DNA from 4 places in the Streptomyces sp. NPDC087901 genome. Region 3 is predicted to be linked to each of the others. Evidence: riboswitches for the same ligand, from Rfam matches in the RefSeq annotation. Region 3 holds a riboswitch; each other region holds the start of a gene.

Region 1 (4,999 bases), on a different contig from region 3:
GTCCTCGATCTCCTCGCCGAGGATCTGGTAGCCGCCGCAGATGCCGAGGACCGGACGGCCCTCGGCGGCGCGCCGCCGCAGCGCGTCGGCGAGCCCGCGTTCGCGCAGCCAGGAGAGCGCCTTCACGGTGCCGCGGGTGCCGGGCACGATGACGAGGTCGGCGTCGGCCAGTTCCTCGGCACGGTCCACGAACCGCACGATGACGCCCGGTTCCGCGGCGAGAGCGTCCACATCGGTGAAGTTGGACATCAGCGGAACGGCGCACACGGCGACGCGCAGGATGTCCTCGCCGTGCGGCGGGGCGACGACCGACTCCCGTACGGTGCCGCGCAGCGACACCCGCAGGCCGTCCTCCTCGTCGATGCCGAGGCCGTGGGCGAACGGCAGCACGCCGTACGTCGGCCGTCCCGTCAGATCGCGCAGCATGTCAAGGCCGGGCTCCAGCAGGGAGACGTCACCGCGGAACTTGTTGACCAGGTAGCCGGCGATCAGCGCCTGGTCCTCGGCCGAGAGCAGTGCCGTCGTACCGAAGAACGAGGCGAAGACCCCTCCGCGGTCGATGTCTCCGACGACCACCACCGGGAAGCGTGCGGCCCGCGCGATGCCCATGTTCACGATGTCCGTGCGCCGCAGATTGATCTCGGCCGGACTGCCCGCCCCCTCGCAGATCACTGCGTCATACGTGCCCCGAAGCTGCTCCAGGCAGTCCACGACGGTGGACAGAAGTTGCTCCTGCCGGCCGCCGTGGTAGCCGCGGGCGCTCATCTCGCCCACCGCGCGCCCCATCAGGACGACCTGGCTGGAGCGGTCGCCGCCGGGCTTGAGCAGGACCGGGTTCATCAGTGCGGTCGGCTCGACCCGGGCGGCCTGGGCCTGCATCGCCTGGGCGCGGCCGATCTCCGCGCCCTCGCGGGTGACGAAGGAGTTGAGCGACATGTTCTGTGCCTTGAACGGTGCCACTTTCACACCCCGGCGCACCAGCCAGCGGCAGATGCCCGCGGTGACGACGCTCTTGCCCGCGTCCGAGGTGGTCCCGGCGACCAGCAGTCCGCCGCTCATGTCGGTCTCCGTCCTGAGAGTCGAGGCCCTGCGGTACGGGTCCCCGGGAGTCGAGTTCCCGCGGTACGGGCCCCCGTGATCCGTCGTGCCGCGAGTCCCGCGCCCAGGCGGGCCGCCACGCTCACGCCGAGGGCCAGCGCGCTCACCCGGCGCGACAGTCGTACGGCACGCTCGATGTCCTCGCTCTCCACCGCCCGGCCGGTGGCCCCGTTGAGTACGGGGCGGTGCTCGACCCGGCCGCCGTAGGCGAGCGTCCCGCCGAGCCGTACGCCGAGTGCGCCCGCGAAAGAGGCCTCCACCGGACCCGCGTTGGGGCTCGGGTGCTTGGCCGCGTCGGCCCGCCAGGCCCGGACCGCTCCCCGTGGCCGCCCCCCGGCGGCCACGGCGAGCAGGGCCGTCAGCCGGGCGCCCGGCCAGCCCGCGAGGTCGTCGAGGCGGGCCGAGGCCCAGCCGTAACGCCGGTAGCGGGGCGATTTGTGGCCGACCATCGCGTCGAGCGTGTTGGCGGCCCGGAACCCGACGAGTCCGGGGACCCCTCCCAGCGCCCCCCACACCAGGGCGCCGACGACGGCGTCCGAGGTGTTCTCCGCGACGGACTCCACGACGGCGCGGGCGATCTGCGGCCCGTCCAGGGACTGCGGGTCGCGGCCGCACAGATGCGGCAGCCGCTCACGGGCCAGGCCGATGTCCCCGGCGGCGAGCGCGCCGCCGATGGCCCGGGCCTCGCGGCCCAGCGACGTACCGCCGACGACGGACCAGGTGGCGGCGGCGGTCAGGGCGACGGACGCGGCGGGGTGGCGGCGCAGCGCACGGGTGGCCAGCGCGGCAGCCCCGGCGGCGCCTCCGGCGCAGACCAGGGTGTGCAGTGCGCCCCAGCCGCGGTGGTCGTGCCACAGACGGCGTTCGACGCCTGCCGCGGCCCGCCCGAAGGCGGCGACCGGGTGTCCCCTGCGGGGGTCACCGAGCAGCAGATCGCCGATCAGACCGGCCGTGGCGCCGTACGCGAAGATGCGATCGGCACGCACGGTTCAGCCGGCCGTTGCGCCTCGAAGGACCTTTGGACAGGCAGTTGCTGGCAGGAGCAGCACAGGACTGGACGCACGGCAGCCGGGCATGGCGGTATGTCCTCACTCAGGGTCCGCGCCCTGGTTCGACGTGACGGCGACGAGAGTCTCCTGGCTTCCGGATCCGCAGTTCCCCCGGTCTTCCAGTCCGCGTGTGGACCGTGACTTCCGTGGTGGGGGGCTGCTCCCCGGTGACAGTGGCGGGACCGCGCCGGATTCGCACCGGCTTCCTCTGCTGTCGCCGTAATGGCTCCGGCAGTCCACCACGCTCCGCGAACGCCCGTCAACTTGCCGTTGACCTGCGACGGCGCAGTGTGCTCAGACGCACATCGGGCCGGACGCACACGTGGTGCGTCCGGCCCGATGCGAAGGAGCGGGGAGTGAGTGGTGGGGCTCAGGCGACGATCAGGTAGATGCCGTAGGCCACCGCCGCGGCGCACAGTCCGAAGCAGACGTACGCGCCGGTGCGGGCCAGCAGGAGAGACCCCCCGGCCGGTCCGCCCTGTGCGGCCGGTTCCGGCTGCTTGGAGAGGCCGACGATGCCGAGGGTGAAGAGGCCCACCAGCGCGATGGTGGCGACGAGGGAGACGCCGAAGACGGTGCCGAGGGCTGCCCAGTCGATGTTCATGTGGATCTGTCCTTACCGGAGGCTCTTGGGGTCCCTGAGGGACAGTCCTTCAGACCGTGGCGGGTCGGGCCGGGTCGGTGACCGGTCCGGCCGGGGCCGGGATGGTGGCCGTGAGGTCGTGGGTCATGGCAGCCGCCGTGGGCGGCGGGCTGACGGCCGCGATTGCGGTGGTGACGACGCCCGCGGGCTCGTCGTCACCGGCCGCTGCGCCCTCGTCCTGGCCGCCGGGTGCGACATCGTCGTGCCCGACGGGCTTGCGGCGCGACAGCATCCAGATCGCACCGGAGCCCGCGATCAGCAGCGCCGCGACGACCACGACACCCCAGGTGCCCTGCTTGGTGAGGAACTCCGCGCCCGCGCCGACCAGACCTGCGGCCGGCAGGGTCAGACCCCAGGCGACGAACATCCGCGTGGCGGTGGACCAGCGGACCACGCCGCCCTTGCGGCCGAGGCCCGCGCCCATGACGGCACCGGAGCACGACTGGGTGGTGGAGAGGGAGAAGCCGAGGTGCGAGGAGGCCAGGATGACGGTGGCCGCACTGGTCTGGGCAGCGAAGCCCTGCGGCGGCTTCAGCTCGGTCAGGCCGCTGCCCATGGTGCGGATGATGCGCCAGCCGCCCAGGTAGGTGCCGAGTGCGATGGCGAGGCCGGCGCACACGATGACCCAGACCGGCGGGTTGGAGCCGGGGGAGAGGACGCCGCCGGTGACCAGGGCGAGCGTGATGATGCCCATGGTCTTCTGCGCGTCGTTGGTGCCGTGCGCGAGAGACACGAGCCCGGCCGAGGCGATCTGGCCGGCGCGGTAACCCTTCGCGGTGGCCTTCTCCTGGGCGCCGCCCGTGACCTTCCCGCCGATGCGGTAGGTCAGCTTGGTGGCCAGCAGCGCGGCCAGACCGGCGACGACCGGTGCGGCGACCGCGGGGAGCAGCACCTTGGTGACGACGGTGCCGCCGTCGACCGACGACCAGCCGGCGGACATCACCGCGGCGCCGATCAGGCCGCCGAACAGTGCGTGGGAGGAGCTGGACGGCAGGCCGACCAGCCAGGTCAGCAGATTCCACAGGATGGCGCCGACGAGCGCCGCGAAGATGACCTCGGTTCTGAGCCCGTCTTCGTTGATGATCCCGCCGGAGATCGTTTTTGCGACCTCCACCGACAGGAACGCGCCTACGAGGTTGAGAACGGCGGACATGGCCACCGCTGTCTTGGGTTTGAGTGCGCCGGTCGAGATGGTCGTGGCCATCGCGTTGGCGGTGTCGTGGAAACCGTTCGTGAAATCGAACACTAGAGCTGTCACGATCACAATCGCGAGCAGCAGCGTGATGTGTTCCATTTACCCAGGCAATCGTTCGACGTCAGTGGCACGTGGACCGTAGGCAATCCGAGTGAACGGAAGATGAACTGAGCGGGGCGTTGCGGTGACTCCAACCGGAGTCCCGCCGCCCTTTTCGCCCGCCGCGCGACGGTGGGATTCCGGCGCAGGCCGGTGTGGGCCCGGAATCCGGCGTTCGGGCGGGCCTTCGGGGGAGGGGCGGCAGCGGGCCGCTCATCCGTTGAAAGGATCTTCGTATGAGCAGCGAGTGGCGGGATTCGATCGAACGGGCCTGGGGTGCTGTCGTCGCCACCGCCCGCAGGACGGCCTCCGAGGGGCTGGTCGTGGGGACCTCGGGCAACGTCTCGGCGCGGGTCGGCGCGACCGTGCTGGTCACCCCGAGCGGAGTGCCGTACGACCGGCTCCGCCCCGAGGATCCGGTCGCCGTCGATCTGGAGGGCAACCAGGTCCTCGGCGACATGGTCCCCACCAGCGAACTCCCGCTCCATCTCGCTGTGTACCGGAACACCGACGCGGCCGCCGTCGTGCACACCCACGCGGTGCACGCCACGGCCGTCTCCACGCTCGTCGCCGAGGTGCCGTCGGTCCACTACGCCGCCGCGATGCTGGGCGGCCCTGTCCGGGTCGCCGCCTACGCCCGCTACGGCACCGACGAACTGGCCGGAAACATGCTCGCCGCCCTGCGCGACCGCACCGGCTGTCTGCTGGGCAACCACGGCACCGTCACCTACGGCGCCACCCTCGACGAGGCGTACGACCGGACCGCCCAGCTCGAATGGCTGTGCCGCCTCTGGCTCGCCGCAAGCTCCGTACCCGGCCGCACTCCTGCCCTGCTCACGCCGGAGCAGCTGAATGACGTCAAGGAAGCGCTGAAGGGGTACGGGCAGCAGCCGGGCAGATAGTCGGGCGTCCGCC
Region 2 (4,999 bases), on a different contig from region 3:
GTGGGGACTGGTTCGACGTCATCGGGCTGCGGCACGGGCGGACCGCGCTGGTGGTGGGCGATGTGATGGGAAGCGGCATCAACGCGGCCACCACGATGGGGCGGCTGCGTACCGCCACCCAGACCCTGTCCAGGCTCGGCCTTCAGCCCGCCGAGGTGCTGGGGCACCTCGACGAGATCACCGCCGATCTGGACCCGCCGTTCGCCACCTGTGTGTACGCGGTGTACGACCCGGCCGCCGGCCGGTGCCGGGTGAGTACCGCCGGTCATCTCCCGCCGGTGCTGATCCCGAGGGGCGGTGCGCCGAGACTGCTCGATCTACCGGCGGGCGCGCCGCTCGGTGTGGGCGGTGTGCCGTTCAGCGACGTCGACTTCCCTCTCGGGCCCGGCGACCGGCTCGTGCTGTACACGGACGGGCTGGTGGAGACCCGGGACGACGACATCGACAGCCGGCTGGAGACTCTGCTCGGGCTGCTGCGTGATCCGGATCCGTCGTTGGAGGAGTCCTGCGACCGCTTGCTGCGCGAGCTGCGCGACCCCCAGGGCCACGACGACGTGGCCCTGCTGGTGGCCCGGGCGCGTGACTGAGACCGGGTGGGTCAGCGGGCGCACCTGCGGTGCCGGCGACAGCGCTGCGCTGCCGAACCGGCCCGGCGTGTGCCCGCACCGAGGAAGCCCAGCCCGATGCCGAGCATCCAGGAGTCCTTGGCCAGCGGGACGCCGTCCTGGCTCGGGCGCAGGCTGCCGGGCTCACGCATCCCGGGCACCCGCAGATACAGGCCGACCAGTCCGCCGGAGAACCCGGCAAGAGCGAGTCCGGCAAGCCTGGTCGGCACGAAGGGGACGAGCAGGCTGCTGCCGACCGCGATCTCGGACCAGGCCAGCAGCCGGGTGAACCGGTCGGGCTCGATCTTCTTGAGGAACGGGTAGGCCGTGCAAGCCATACCGTGCAGGCCCTGCTGGGTCGCTTCGTCCGCCTTGAGCTTGCCCAGGCCGGAGTTGAGGATGAACGCGCCGGTGGCGATGCGCGGCGGAAAGTCGCGAGGTTCGGGCAGCGGCAGCATGGGTGCCTCCACGTTTCAGGTTGTCGGCCCCTGATCGAGCATAGCCAGCAGGCATCCCGGGCGCGCGCAGAGAACAGCCACCCCCCGGGCCCTGTCCCGGGCGGACCGCTCGTCCCACACGGCCTTGCGCAGGGCCTCGGCGCATAGTGCGGGCTGCCGGATCCGGCCCCGGTGCCCGGCCGCACCGCCGGGGCCGCATCCGGCAGGGCCGCACCGCCGGGGCCGGAGCGCGCCAGGTGGCGGCTGCTCCGGCCCCGGCCCCTGCTCCGGTCAGGCGGCGCCGCCGCCGGCCAGTTCCGTCCGGACCACGCGGGCCGCCGAGACGAGGTTCTCCAGGGAGGCCCGGGTCTCGGGCCAGGCCCTGGTCTTCAGCCCGCAGTCCGGGTTGGCCCACAGCCGCTCCGCGCCGAGGGCGTCGAGTCCCGTGCGCAGCAGGGCCGCCGCCTCGCCGGCACTCGGCACCCGGGGCGAGTGGATGTCGTAGACACCGGGGCCCGCCTCGCGCGGGTAGCCGTGGTCAGCGAGCTCCCGGGCGACCTCCATGTGGGAGCGGGCAGCTTCCAGACTGATGACGTCGGCGTCGAGGTCGTCGATGGCGTTGATGATGTCGCCGAACTCCGCGTAGCACATATGGGTGTGGATCTGGGTCTGCGGCCGTACTCCGCCGGTCGTCAGGCGGAACGCCTCGGTGGCCCACGCCAGGTATGCGGCGTGCTCGGCGGCCCGCAGCGGCAGGGTCTCGCGGAGGGCGGGTTCGTCGACCTGGATGACCGATGTGCCGCCCGCCTCCAGGTCGCCGACCTCGTCGCGCAGGGCCAGGGCGACCTGGCGGGCGGTCTCGGCGACTGGCTGGTCGTCGCGGACGAACGACCAGGCGAGCATGGTGACGGGCCCGGTGAGCATGCCCTTCACGGGGCGTGCGGTCAGCGACTGCGCGTACGCGGTCCAGCGGACGGTCATCGGATCCGGCCGTGAGATGTCGCCGACGAGCACCGGGGGACGGACGTAGCGGCTGCCGTAGGACTGGACCCAGCCGTGCCTGGTGGCGAGGTAGCCGGTGAGCTGTTCGGCGAAGTACTGGACCATGTCATTGCGTTCGGGCTCGCCGTGCACCAGGACGTCGAGCCCGGCCTCCTCCTGGAAGGCGATCACTTCGCGGATCTCGGCCTCGATCCGCTTGTCGTAGCCAGGGCCGTCGAGCCGCCCGGCCCGCAGGTCGGCCCGGGCGGTGCGCAGTTCATCCGTCTGCGGGAAGGAGCCGATCGTGGTGGTCGGCAGCAGTGGGAGTCCCAGGTGCGCGCGCTGGAGCACGGTCCGCTCGGGGTACGGCTGCGAGCGTCGGCCGTCCGCATCGGTGACGGCCGCGGCGCGGGCCCGCACGGCCGGGTCCCGGGTGAGTGCGGATCCCGCCCGGGACGCCAGAGCGGCCCGGTTCTCGGCGAGTTCGGTGGCGATGGCGCCGGTTCCGCGCGCGAGTCCGCGGGCGAGGACGACGAGTTCGGTGGTCTTCTGGCGGGCGAAGGCGAGCCACCGGAGGACCTGCGGGTCGATGCCGCTCTCGGCTGCGGCGTCCAGCGGCACGTGCAGCAGCGAGCAGGAGGCCGAGACGTCCACCCGGCCGGCGAGACCGAGCAGGGTGCCCAGCGTGGCGAGTGACTTCCCCAGGTCGTTGATCCAGATGTTGCGGCCGTTGACGACGCCCGCGACCAGCCGCTTGCCGGGCAGACCGCCGACGGCGGCGAGATCGGCGAGATTGCCGGCGCCGGAGTCGGTGAAGTCGAGGGCCAGTCCGTCGACCGGCGTCCGGGCCAGGACGGGCAGGGCGTCGCCGAGCCGCCCGAAGTAGGAGGCGACCAGGAGCTTCGGTCGGTCGTCAAGGCCGCCGAGCCGGTGATAGGCCCGGTCTGCCGCGTCCAGTTCCGCGGTCGTGCGGTCCTGGACGAGGGCGGGCTCGTCGAGCTGCACCCATGCGGCTCCCGCCGCCCTGAGGTCGGCGAGCACATCGTCGTAGACGGGCAGCAGCAGGTCCAGCAGGGACAGCGGGTCGAAGCCGGCAGGGGCGCCCGGGGCCGCCTTGGCCAGCAGGAGGTAGGTGACGGGGCCGACGAGGACCGGACGGCCCGTCAGGCCGAGGGCGACGGCTTCGCGGAACTCGGCGACCTGCCTGGCGGAGTCGGCGGCGAACACGGTGTCCGGGCCCAGTTCGGGTACCAGGTAGTGGTAGTTGGTGTCGAACCACTTGGTCATTTCCAGCGGCGCGGTCTCCCGGCTGCCTCGGGCCATCGCGAAGTAGCCGTCCAGCGGCTCGGCCGCCACGGCGGCCCGGTGACGTTCCGGGATCGCGCCGACCATGACGCTGGTGTCGAGGACGTGGTCGTAGAGGGAGAAGTCACCGGTCGGGACTTCGCCGATGCCGGCGGCGGCGAGTTCCTCCCAGTTGGCCCGGCGCAGGGCGGCGGTGGTCTCCCGGAGGGCTTCGGCGGTGACGCGGCCCTTCCAGTAGCCCTCGACGGCCTTCTTCAGTTCGCGGTGGTGGCCCTGGCGGGGGTAGCCGAACACGGTGGCGGTTGCCGTCGCCGAGGTGGATTCGGATGTCACGTAGCTCTCCTTCGCGAGCGTGTCTCCTGCGGATCCCGGATCGGGACGAGGGCGCGAAAGGATGACGGACCGGGCGGATCACCGCACCTTTTCGGTGCCCGTCCACCCGCTGTCTGCCGCCGACCCGCCCACGAGGTCACCGAGATCTCCGCATCCGAGGGTTCGGGTGCGGGCTGCGGGCAGGTCTTCGGACTCGCGGGCACGTCTGCCGGGGCAGACTCCTACTGGCCGTCGCTTCCCGGGCCCTTCGGGTCCAGTGCGTATGACGGCGGTCGTTCCCGCTCACCGCTGCGGGGCAGTCCCGGATTCCCACCGGGTTCCCTCTTGCGACGCGCCTGCCTGGCGGGCAGGGCGAACCAGCTGCACATCCCACCCTAGAGGACTGCCGCGCACACCACGCCGTTGTTCACATTCCGGACCTCCTGATGAGACGGATGTCTGTGCGGGACGTCGGCCATACTGATCACGGCGGGAACGGAGAGGCGGAGCAGTGGTCCAACAACAAACGGAATACGACGTCTTGGTGGTCGGCGGCAGCGGGGTGGACACGATCGTCCGCGTCGACGCCCTGCCGGTCCCGCTCGCCGACTCGGTGATGGTCGGCCCGATCGAGGAGTGGCCCGGTCACACCGGGGGCAATGTGGCCCTGGGCGCCCGCGCGCTGGGGCTGGACGTCGCGCTGCTCGACTGCATCGGCGACGACTGGACCGGTGCGCAGGTGCGCGAGCGGCTGGCCAAGGGCGATGTGGAGTTCCACCCGCTGATCTCGGCGGCGGGCACCCGCCGTGCGGTGAACCTGGTGGACGCGACGGGCCGGCGGATGTCGTTCTACGACGCCCGTGATCCGGAGGATCTGCGGATGCGCCAGGATTTCTATCTTCCCCGGCTACGGCGTGCCCGCCACGTCCATCTGTCCATCATGAACTTCACGCGTTTCCTCTACGACGACATCGTGGCCCTGGGCATCCCGGTCTCCACCGATCTGCACGACTGGGACGGACTGGGCGATCACCAGCGGGAGTTCGCTCTCCGGTCCGATCTCGTCTTCTTCAGCGCGGCGGCGACGGGAGACCGCACGCCCGCCGTGATGCGGGAGATTCTGGGTGAGGGCCGTGCCGGCACGGTGGTCGCCACGGACGGCGCGGCGGGGTCGTACGTCCTCACCCGTGACGGCGGGCAGGACCCGGTCCACGTTCCGGCGACGGTCCCGCCGGCTCCGGTGGTGGACAGCAACGGTGCGGGTGACGCCTTCGTCACCGGCTTCCTGTACGGACGGCTCGACGGCCGGGACGCCCTCGGGTCGGCCCGTCTGGGCGCGGTGGCGGGCGCCTACGCGTG
Region 3 (4,999 bases):
GGTGCGGCCACCAGGGTGGCGGCGGCCCGGACGTCGGTGTCGGGGGCGACGTCCCCGCGGGCGATCCCCCTTTCGAGGATGCGCCTCGTCTCGCTCGTGATCCGCTCGGTGTACTCCGCGTACTGACTCCGCACCGCTCCCGCATCGGCCGAGGCCCCGATGAGGCCCGCGAGCAGCCGGTCCGAACCAGGTAGCCGGTACGCCTCCAGGCGTGCGGTCAGCACGAAGCGGAGCTCGGCGCGGAAGTCGCCCAGATCGGGCACCGAAAGGACGCCGATGCGTGTTTCCGCCGCGGCGATGATCAGATCCTGCTTAGTGGGCCACCGCCGGTAGATGGCCGGCTTGCTCACCCCGGCGCGGGCCGCGACGACGTCCATCGTGACCGCCCCGATCCCCTGCTCGGTGACCAGTCCGACGACCGCGTCGAGGACGGCCCCGGTGACCCGTTCCTCGCGCGGCCGCCCCGGTCCTCGTACGGCCCCGCCAGCCTGCGTTTCCCTCATGTGCAGAGCCTACGGTCCCGGCGGGCCCGGCCGGTGCGGTGCCCGCAACCCGCCGCCACCTCGCCTCATTGCCTCGGCAGGACGGGGTGTCGTCGTCGGCATACGATGGACAGTCGGCGCCGAAAGGGGTGCAAAATGGACGAATATCCCCTGATCGAGAACCACGGTCTGATCGGTGATCTGCAGACCGCGGCTCTCGTGACCACTGACGCGACGATCGACTGGTTCTGCTGTCCGCGCTTCGATTCCCCCAGTGTCTTCGGTGCTCTGCTCGACCGCGGCAAGGGCGGTCACTTCACTGTCCGGCCGGTCGCCGACGCCTACACGAGCAAGCAGCTCTACCATCCCGACACGGCCGTCCTGGTGACGCGCTTCATGACGGAGGCGGGCACCGGTGAGGTGGTCGACTTCATGCCGGTGACCGGGACGGCGGCGACGGCCAGGCACCGTCTGGTCCGCATGCTGCGCTGCGTCCGGGGCACCGTGACGTTCGAGGGGGAGATCGCTCCGCGCTTCGACTACGGCCGTAAACCGCACGAGCTGCACATCACGGAGCGCGGGGCCCTGTTCACCTCACAGGACATGAACCTCGCGGTCCATGCCGTCCGCGAGCCGCAGGACGAGCGGCTGCTGAACATCCTCTCGGGCGACAACGACCTGCGCTTCACCCTGACCCTGCAAGCGGGCCAGCAGCGCGGCCTGGTCCTGGAGTCGTCCCCCGACGGGCCGCCGCACGAGGTGTCCGTGGCGGAGTTCGAGCAACTCTTCGACGAGACCGTCCAGTTCTGGCGCTCCTGGCTCGGCCAGTCCACCTATGCGGGGCGGTGGCGGGAAGCGGTGGAACGTTCGGCCGTGACACTGAAGCTCATGACGTACGCGCCCACCGGCGCCCTGGTGGCCGCTCCCACGGCGGGACTGCCCGAGCAGCTGGGCGGAGAGCGCAACTGGGACTACCGGTTCACCTGGATCCGTGATGCGTCGTTCTCCGTGTACGCATTGCTGGGCCTGGGTTTCCGGGAGGAGGCAAGGGCGTTCATCAGCTGGCTGCACGACCGCGTGAAGGAAGAGGCCGGCCACGAAGGCGGCACCGGGCCACTGAACATCATGTACCGCGTCGACGGCTCCTCCGACCTCGTCGAGGAGACCTTGGGTCACTGGGAGGGCTATGGGGGCTCCGCCCCGGTCCGTATCGGCAACGGAGCGGCGAGCCAGCTGCAGCTGGACATCTACGGTGAGGCTCTCGACAGCATCTACTTCGCGCACCAGCACGGAATGCACCTGGACACGCGCGGCTGGACCGCACTGCACACCCTTCTCGACTGGCTGGTCGATCACTGGGACCAGCCCGGTGAAGGGCTGTGGGAGACCCGTGGCGGCAGGAAGGACTTCACCTACGGCCGCGTGATGTCCTGGGTCGCTTTCGACCGCGCCGTCCGCATCGCCTACGACGACGGCCGCCCCGCGGCCCGCGGCCGCTGGGTGGACGCGCGTGACACGATCTACCAGCAGGTGCTCAACCGGGGCTGGGACCCGAAGAAGCAGGCCTTCGTCCAGCACTACGGCAACGACGTGCTCGACTCGTCCCTGCTGCGCATGCCGACGGTCGGCTTCATCACTCCGGACGATCCGATGTGGAAGACCACGCTGGACGCGATGGAACACGAGCTGGTGAGCGACAGCCTTGTCTACCGCTACAACCCCGAGGCCTCACCCGACGGCCTGCGCGGCTCGGAGGGAACCTTCTCCCTGTGCACGTTCATGTACGTCGACGCCCTGGCCCGGGCCGGACGCACCGACCAGGCCCGGCTGGTCCTGGAGAAGATGCTCACCTACGCCAACCATCTGGGCCTGTACTCGGAGGAGATCGCCCTCACGGGGCGTCAACTGGGCAACTTCCCGCAGGCGTTCACGCACCTGGCCCTGATCGACGCCGCCATCACCCTGGATGCGAGGCTCAATGCGGCGCGCGGGGACGGAGGAGCGGGGTAGGACTCCCGCGGGGCGGGTGCCGCCTGGCGCGCGGTGCCTGCCGCTCCCGGACGCGGACGTCAGATCCTCGCCTACGGTACGAGCGGCCGGCCGCAGCGCAGGTTCCACCGCCCCGACCTGCCGCTGAGCTCCGTCACCGTCAGGGGGGCCACGTCCAGCCGCCAGAACGCCTGCGGCGGGAGGGCCAGTGCATGGACGACCGCGGCCCGGACCACGCCGGGCTCGGCCACTCCCAGGACCCGGCCGAGGCCGTCCTTGTGCGCGCCGGGCTCGGGCATCTCCCGCACCCGGCCGGCAGTACCTTCGTGCAGGGAGTCGAGCCATGTGCCCACTCGGGCGCAGAGCTCCAGCAGCGACTCGCCCCCGTGCGGAGCAGCCGACGGATCCGCCAGCCAGGCCGCCACCCCATCCGGCTCGCCCGCACTCACCTCCGACAGTCGTGCACCGGCCCAGCGGCCCATCTCCCAGTCCCGCAAGGCGTGTTCGGCGGCCGACCGCAGGCCGAGCGCCTCCGCGGTTCCGGTGCAGCGCCGGGACGGCCCCCGCAGCCACCGGTCCGCGGCCGGCACCGAGGCGGCGGCGGCTCGTGCCTGCGCGAGTCCGGCGTCGTCGAGGGGTGCGTCACCGGCGAACCGGGCCTCGCGCAGTGCGGCGTTCATCCCCGGTGAGATCAACATCACCCGTACCGTCATTCCCGCTCTCAACTCCCTGAACTGGGGCCACGTGGCCAAGCACACCATGGCATCCGGGGACTTCAGGCAGACCCACGGGCACCATGGCGGCGGTCACGCCCAGGCGGTATGGTCGCGACGACACGACGAGGGTGTGACGGAAGTCCGGTGAGAATCCGGCACGGTCGCGCCACTGTGAACCCGTACCTGTACGGGAAGTCAGACCCAGCACCTTCGTCTCAGGTACCACGATCGGGACGCGTGTTCCCTCAGGAGGTTCTGCCATGGCACAGACTGCTGCCCCCGCCACAGTCGCACCCGCCATCACCCCCATCTCGCTCAAGGCCATTGCTCCTTGGGCGGTCTTCCTCGGCATCGTCATGCTGATCCTGCTGTACTTCGTCGGGGCCGAGCAGGGCGCCACCGCGCTCATCTCGGGCGAAGGCGTGCACGAGTGGGTCCACGACGGCCGTCACCTCCTCGGTTTCCCCTGCCACTGATCCATCCGGCTGATCCAGGGGAATCCCTCATGAACTCCATATCTGTCAGAGCTCTGCTGGTCCGCGGCATGCTGGCCGGCCTCGTCGCGGGTGCGTTCGCGCTCGCGGTGGCGTACTTCCTCGGCGAGTCACGCGTTGACGCGGCCATCGCCCTCGAAGAGGCGCACAGCCACAGTCACGACCACGGCGGCGGCGAGGAACTCGTCAGCCGGGGCATGCAGGCCACCGGCGGCCTCGCCACCGGTGTGCTCGTGTTCGGTATCGCCGTCGGCGGCATCGCCGCGCTCGTCTTCTGTTACGCCCTCGGCCGGCTGGGACGGTTCGGCCCCCGGGCGACGGCTGCGCTGATCGCGGGAGCTGCCCTGCTGACCGTGTACATCGTGCCGTTCCTGAAGTACCCGGCGAACCCGCCGGCCGTCGGCAACCCCGACACCATCGGCCGGCGCACCGCGTTGTTCTTCCTGATGGTCGCGCTCAGCATCCTGTTGGCCGTGGCCGCCGTCATCCTCGGCAGGCGGCTCGCTCCGCGTCTGGGCAACTGGAACGCCACCATCGCGGCGGCAGCCGGCTATGTGCTGGTGATCGGGCTCGCCTACGCCTTCCTGCCCTCGTTCAACGAGGTCGGAAAGGACTTCCCGGCCTCCCTCCTCTGGGAGTTCAGGCTGGCCACACTCGCGGTACAGGTCACGCTCTGGACCACCTTCGGGCTGGTCTTCGGCTACCTCACCGAACGGCTGCTGGTGCCGGGGCCTCGCGCGGTCACGGCCGAGGACGGCAAGGCGAACCGCCCGGCCCCCGTCGCAGGCTGAGTCCGGGGGCGGCCACCGGGCCGCACTCCGGGGCCCGAGCGGCGTGACGTGTGCGGCAGGACGTGTACAGCGCGTCGACGGCACGCGCGGAGCCCGCCGGGAGATCCCGGCGGGCTCCGCCGCGTACCGAGGAGTCTCACTCCGGCCCGGCGGGTTCGTCCCAGTCGATGAGGTAGTGCTTCAGCGACGCGTCCTCCTTCACGAGGCGCATGCCCACTGCGGTCATGACGCGCTGGGAGGCGATGTTGTCGAGATCGGTGTCCCCGTGCACGCATGCGACGCCCCGGTCGCGGGTGAACCGCAGCAGTACGCGAAGCGCCTCGGAGGCGTACCCCATGCCGCGCGCCGATTCCACGAGTCCGTACCCGATGGTGACGTGCCTCTTCTCGTCGGGCGCCCCGTGAAAGCCGACTCCGCCGATGACCAGCCCGTCTTCGCGGCGCTGTATCCCGTAATTCGCGAACGGACTGGGGTCGCCGGTGGCCGCGCAGGTCTCGAGGAAGCGTGTGGCCGCCGCCATCTCCCCG
Region 4 (4,999 bases), on a different contig from region 3:
GCTGCTGGTGAAGGTCGGCGCGCTCGCCTTCGTCCTCACGATGGACAAGACGGTCGCGATCAACTTCCAGCTGCTCGGCGGAATCTGGATCCTCCAGACGATGCCGGCCCTGGTCGGCGGGCTGTTCACCCGGTGGTTCCACCGCTGGGCGCTCCTCGCGGGCTGGGCGGTCGGCATGATCTACGGAACGGCCGCCGCGTACGGGGTCGCCAGTCCGACCCAGAAGCACTTCGGCGGGTCCTCCAAGGAGATCCCCGGCCTCGGCGAGATCGGCTACATCGGCCTGACGGCCTTCGTGCTGAACGTCGTGGTGGTCGTCGTCCTCACGTTCGTCCTGAACGCCGTGAAGGCGCCCGCCGGGATCGACGAGACCTCCCCGGGCGACTACACCGCGGACTCGGGCGACCCGGGCGTGAAGACGGAGCTCCCGCCGGCCACCGCCGGCGCGCCGGGCGGCCACTGACCGCCACGCACGTGAACGGGCCGCCGCACGCCTCCTGGGAGGGGTGCGGCGGCCCGTTCACGCGGGCCGCGGAAATCGCTTGCGGCCACGGCCCGCCCGTACGGCAGACTTCCGCCCATGGACATAGCTATCCGGCCGGTCGAGCCCGCCGAGCACACGCTCCTCGGCGAGATCACCGCCGAGGCCTATCTCGGCGACGGGCTCCTGGACTACGGCGCCGACGATCCGTATCTGGTACAGCTGCGCGACGTACCCCGCCGGGCCGCCGAGGCCGAGGTGCTGGTGGCCGCCGACGCGCGGGGCCGCGTCCTGGGCGGGGTCACCTACGCCCGGCCGGGCAACCCGTGGGCCGACATCGCGGCCGCGGACGAGGCCGAGTTCCGGATGCTGGCGGTCTCCCGCGAGGCCCGTGGCGCCGGGGCCGGCGAGGCCCTCGTACGGGCCTGTATCGACCGCGCACGGGGCACCGCGGGGGTCACGGGGCTCGTCCTGTCGACGCAGCCGGCCATGCACGGAGCCCATAGGATCTACGGGCGCCTCGGCTTCGTACGGACGCCCGATAGGGACTGGAATCCCATCGCCGACCTCAAGCTGCTGACGTACCGTCTGGACCTCCGGCCCCTGCCGTAAGGGCGCACCAAGATCTCGTACGACACAACATGTGGGGGCTGCCGCATCCGGCAGCCCCCACATGTATGCTCGTGCTCGCTGTCGCCGCAGGGAAATCCGGTGCGAATCCGGAACTGTCCCGCAACGGTGTGTTCGGTGTGCTTTTGTGCACTCCCTAGTCCGAGGTCCTGCCGACAGCGCATCCGGCTCGACCGATCCGGATGCCCAGACGTCCGGGCCTCGTGGATGGGCCGGTGGACGCCGCACGGAGCGCTGCCCTGCCGGGTCCCGCTCCGCCCGGCTGCCCCCGCTCCCCGAAGGCCCCGAGCCGAGCGAGGGAGAGCACCGCGTGACCATCGCGCCAGCCGATCCGGTTTCAGCGGCCGAGTCCGAAGCAGCCGAGGCCGAAACGGTCCGGTCCGGCGGACCCGCGAAGGACGGGCCGGGAACCGCACTGCTGCGGACCCTGACCGACCTCACCGCCGATCTGCCCGACACCGACCCCGGACGCGTCGCCGCCGCCGCACTGCGCGGCCGCAACGCCCGGTCGGACGAGGCGGAGCTGCGCTCGCTGGCCACCGAGGCCGCCGCGGGCCTGATCTCCGAGGACCCCGCCTACTCCCGGCTCGCCGCCCGTCTCCTCACCCGCACCATCGCGGACGAGGCGGCCGGGCAGGGCGCGACGTCGTTCTCCGCATCGGTCGCCGTCGGGCACCGTGAGGGCCTGATCGCGGACCGCACGGCCGAGTTCGTGACGCTCCACGCGGCCGCCCTGGACGCGCTGGTCGGTCAGTCGCTCACTGCCGGCGCCGACGACCGCTTCGGCTACTTCGGCCTGCGCACCCTGCACAGCCGCTATCTGCTGCGCCACCCGCTCACCCGGCAGGTCATCGAGACGCCGCAGCACTTCATGCTGCGCGTCGCCTCCGGGCTCGCCGAGGACACCTCCGAGCGCGCCCTGGACGAGGTCGCCGCGCTGTACGGCCTGATGAGCCGGCTGGACTACCTGCCCTCCTCCCCCACCCTCTTCAACTCCGGTACCCGGCACCCGCAGATGTCCTCCTGCTATCTGCTGGACTCGCCGCTGGACGAGCTGGACTCGATCTACGACCGCTACCACCAGGTGGCGCGCCTCTCCAAGCACGCGGGCGGCATCGGCCTCTCGTACTCCCGCATCCGTGCCCGCGGTTCGCTGATCCGTGGCACCAACGGGCACTCCAACGGCATCGTCCCGTTCCTGAAGACGCTCGACGCCTCCGTCGCCGCGGTCAACCAGGGTGGCCGGCGCAAGGGTGCCGCCGCCGTCTACCTGGAGACGTGGCACGCGGACATCGAGGAGTTCCTGGAGCTGCGCGACAACACGGGCGAGGACCAGCGGCGTACGCACAACCTCAACCTGGCGCACTGGATCCCCGACGAGTTCATGCGCCGGGTGGACACGGACGGCACCTGGTCGCTGTTCTCCCCGGCCGACGTGCCCGAGCTGGTCGACCTGTGGGGCGACGAGTTCGACGCCGCCTACCGCGCGGCCGAGGCCAAGGGCCTGGCCCGCAAGACCATGCCGGCCCGTGAGCTCTACGGCCGCATGATGCGGACCCTCGCCCAGACCGGCCAGGGCTGGATGACGTTCAAGGACGCCTCCAACCGGACCGCGAACCAGACCGCCGAGCCGGGCCGGGTCGTGCACTCCTCGAACCTGTGCACCGAGATCCTCGAAGTCACAGACGACGGCGAGACGGCCGTCTGCAACCTCGGCTCGGTCAACCTCGGCGCGTTCGTCGCCGACGGCACGATCGACTGGGAGCGCCTGGACGCCACCGTGCGTACGGCCGTGACCTTCCTCGACCGGGTCGTGGACATCAACTTCTACCCGACCGAGCAGGCCGGCCGGTCCAACGCCCGCTGGCGTCCGGTGGGTCTGGGCGCGATGGGCCTCCAGGACGTCTTCTTCCAGCTGCGGCTGCCGTTCGACTCCCCCGAGGCCCGCGCCCTGTCGACGAAGATCTCCGAGCGGATCATGCTCGCGGCGTACGAGGCGTCCTGCGACCTCGCCGAGCGCTCGGGCCCGCTGCCCGCCTGGTCCGAGACGCGTGCCGCCCGCGGTGTGCTGCACCCGGACCACTACGACACCGAGCTGAACTGGCCGGAGCGCTGGGACGCCCTGCGCGCCCGGGTCGCGAGGACCGGTATGCGCAACTCGCTGCTCCTGGCCATCGCGCCGACGGCGACGATCGCCTCGATCGCGGGCGTGTACGAGTGCATCGAGCCGCAGGTCTCCAACCTCTTCAAGCGCGAGACGCTCAGCGGTGAGTTCCTCCAGGTCAACGCGTATCTGGTGGACGAGCTGAAGAAGCTCGGCGTGTGGGACGCGCGGACCCGTGAGGCGCTGCGCGAGGCGAGCGGCTCGGTGCAGGGCTTCGCCTGGATCCCCGAGGAGGTGCGGGCGTTGTACCGCACGGCGTGGGAGATCCCGCAGCGCGGACTCATCGACATGGCGGCGGCCCGTACGCCGTTCCTCGACCAGAGCCAGTCGCTGAACCTGTTCCTGGAGACGCCGACGATCGGCAAGCTCTCCTCGATGTACGCGTACGCCTGGAAGCAGGGGCTGAAGACGACGTACTACCTGCGCTCCCGCCCGGCGACCCGGATCGCCCGCGCGGCGTCCGCCGCCCCGATCCCCGAGCAGGCAGCCGCGCCCGACGCGGACGCGATCGCCTGCTCCCTGGAAAACCCCGAGTCCTGCGAGGCGTGCCAGTAATCATGCGTGACAAGAACCTTCTCGACCCGGGCTTCGAACTGACCCTGCGGCCGATGCGCTACCCGGACTTCTACGAGCGCTACCGGGACGCGATCAAGAACACCTGGCACGTGGAGGAGGTCGACCTCCACTCCGACGTGGCGGACCTCGCCAAGATGTCGCCCGCCGAGCAGCACATGATCGGCCGGCTGGTCGCGTTCTTCGCGACCGGTGACTCGATCGTCTCCAACAACCTCGTGCTGACCCTGTACAAGCACATCAACTCCCCCGAGGCGCGGCTGTACCTGTCGCGGCAGCTCTTCGAGGAGGCCGTGCACGTCCAGTTCTATCTGACGCTGCTCGACACCTATCTGCCCGATCCGGACGACCGGGCGGCCGCGTTCGACGCGGTCGAGGAGATCCCGTCGATCCGCGAGAAGGCGCAGTTCTGCTTCAAGTGGATGGACTCGGTCGAGAAGATCGACCGGCTGGAGACGAAGGCCGACCGCCGTCGCTTCCTGCTGAACCTGATCTGCTTCGCGGCGTGCATCGAGGGACTGTTCTTCTACGGCGCGTTCGCCTACGTGTACTGGTTCCGCTCGCGCGGACTGCTGCACGGCCTCGCCACGGGCACCAACTGGGTGTTCCGTGACGAGACGATGCACATGAACTTCGCGTTCGAGGTCGTGGACACGGTCCGCAAGGAGGAGCCGGAGCTCTTCGACGACGCCCTCCAGCAGCAGGTCACCGACATGCTGAAGGAGGCCGTCGAGGCGGAGCTGCAGTTCGGCCGTGACCTGTGCGGCGAGGGCCTGCCCGGCATGAACACCGAGTCGATGCGCCAGTACCTGGAGTGCGTCGCCGACCAGCGGCTCACCCGGCTGGGCTTCCCGACGGTGTACGGATCGGAGAACCCGTTCTCGTTCATGGAGCTCCAGGGCGTCCAGGAACTGACGAACTTCTTCGAGCGCCGCCCGTCCGCCTATCAGGTGGCCGTCGAGGGCACGGTCGGCTTCGACGACGACTTCTAGATCCGCGCCCAGGTTCTGACGTACGGACGCCGTGCGGCCCTCACCGGCTGCGCGGCGTCCGTCGTCTGCGGGGGTTCGGTACTCCGGGCCCGTTCCGCCTCCCGCAGCCGGCGGTCGATGCGGCGTTCGCGGGCGATGCCGACCAGCGCAGGCAGCAGG

What was found. Region 3 has a riboswitch for cobalamin ahead of ACIOEW_RS26590 (CbtB-domain containing protein). Riboswitches for the same ligand answer to the same signal wherever they lie in the genome.
Region 1: linked by a shared signal. The riboswitch ahead of ACIOEW_RS37060 (cobalamin biosynthesis protein) and the one ahead of ACIOEW_RS26590 (CbtB-domain containing protein) in region 3 are both predicted to bind cobalamin.
Region 2: linked by a shared signal. The riboswitch ahead of metE (5-methyltetrahydropteroyltriglutamate--homocysteine S-methyltransferase) and the one ahead of ACIOEW_RS26590 (CbtB-domain containing protein) in region 3 are both predicted to bind cobalamin.
Region 4: linked by a shared signal. The riboswitch ahead of ACIOEW_RS25075 (ribonucleoside-diphosphate reductase subunit alpha) and the one ahead of ACIOEW_RS26590 (CbtB-domain containing protein) in region 3 are both predicted to bind cobalamin.

Annotation. Positions count from the first base shown of each region.
Region 1 covers NZ_JBIUUC010000019.1:70,980-75,978, forward strand. Annotated here, with positions in the region: gene ACIOEW_RS37055 (cobyric acid synthase) at 1-1,059, opposite strand, end outside; gene ACIOEW_RS37060 (cobalamin biosynthesis protein) at 1,056-2,084, opposite strand; cobalamin riboswitch at 2,228-2,357, opposite strand; gene ACIOEW_RS37065 (hypothetical protein) at 2,518-2,751, opposite strand; gene ACIOEW_RS37070 (anion permease) at 2,801-4,084, opposite strand; gene ACIOEW_RS37075 (class II aldolase/adducin family protein) at 4,321-4,986, shown strand.
Region 2 covers NZ_JBIUUC010000013.1:53,286-58,284, reverse strand. Annotated here, with positions in the region: gene ACIOEW_RS31250 (SpoIIE family protein phosphatase) at 1-587, shown strand, start outside; gene ACIOEW_RS31245 (hypothetical protein) at 599-1,063, opposite strand; gene metE (5-methyltetrahydropteroyltriglutamate--homocysteine S-methyltransferase) at 1,334-3,661, opposite strand; cobalamin riboswitch at 3,822-4,037, opposite strand; gene ACIOEW_RS31235 (carbohydrate kinase family protein) at 4,152-4,999, shown strand, end outside.
Region 3 covers NZ_JBIUUC010000009.1:216,365-221,363, reverse strand. Annotated here, with positions in the region: gene ACIOEW_RS26605 (TetR/AcrR family transcriptional regulator) at 1-503, opposite strand, end outside; gene ACIOEW_RS26600 (glycoside hydrolase family 15 protein) at 609-2,492, shown strand; gene ACIOEW_RS26595 (histidine phosphatase family protein) at 2,564-3,184, opposite strand; adenosylcobalamin (AdoCbl) riboswitch at 3,309-3,402, shown strand; gene ACIOEW_RS26590 (CbtB-domain containing protein) at 3,448-3,663, shown strand; gene ACIOEW_RS26585 (CbtA family protein) at 3,693-4,472, shown strand; gene ACIOEW_RS26580 (GNAT family N-acetyltransferase) at 4,609-4,999, opposite strand, start outside.
Region 4 covers NZ_JBIUUC010000008.1:274,060-279,058, forward strand. Annotated here, with positions in the region: gene mctP (monocarboxylate uptake permease MctP) at 1-463, shown strand, start outside; gene ACIOEW_RS25070 (GNAT family N-acetyltransferase) at 581-1,093, shown strand; cobalamin riboswitch at 1,146-1,283, shown strand; gene ACIOEW_RS25075 (ribonucleoside-diphosphate reductase subunit alpha) at 1,422-3,830, shown strand; gene ACIOEW_RS25080 (ribonucleotide-diphosphate reductase subunit beta) at 3,833-4,840, shown strand; gene ACIOEW_RS25085 (hypothetical protein) at 4,837-4,999, opposite strand, start outside.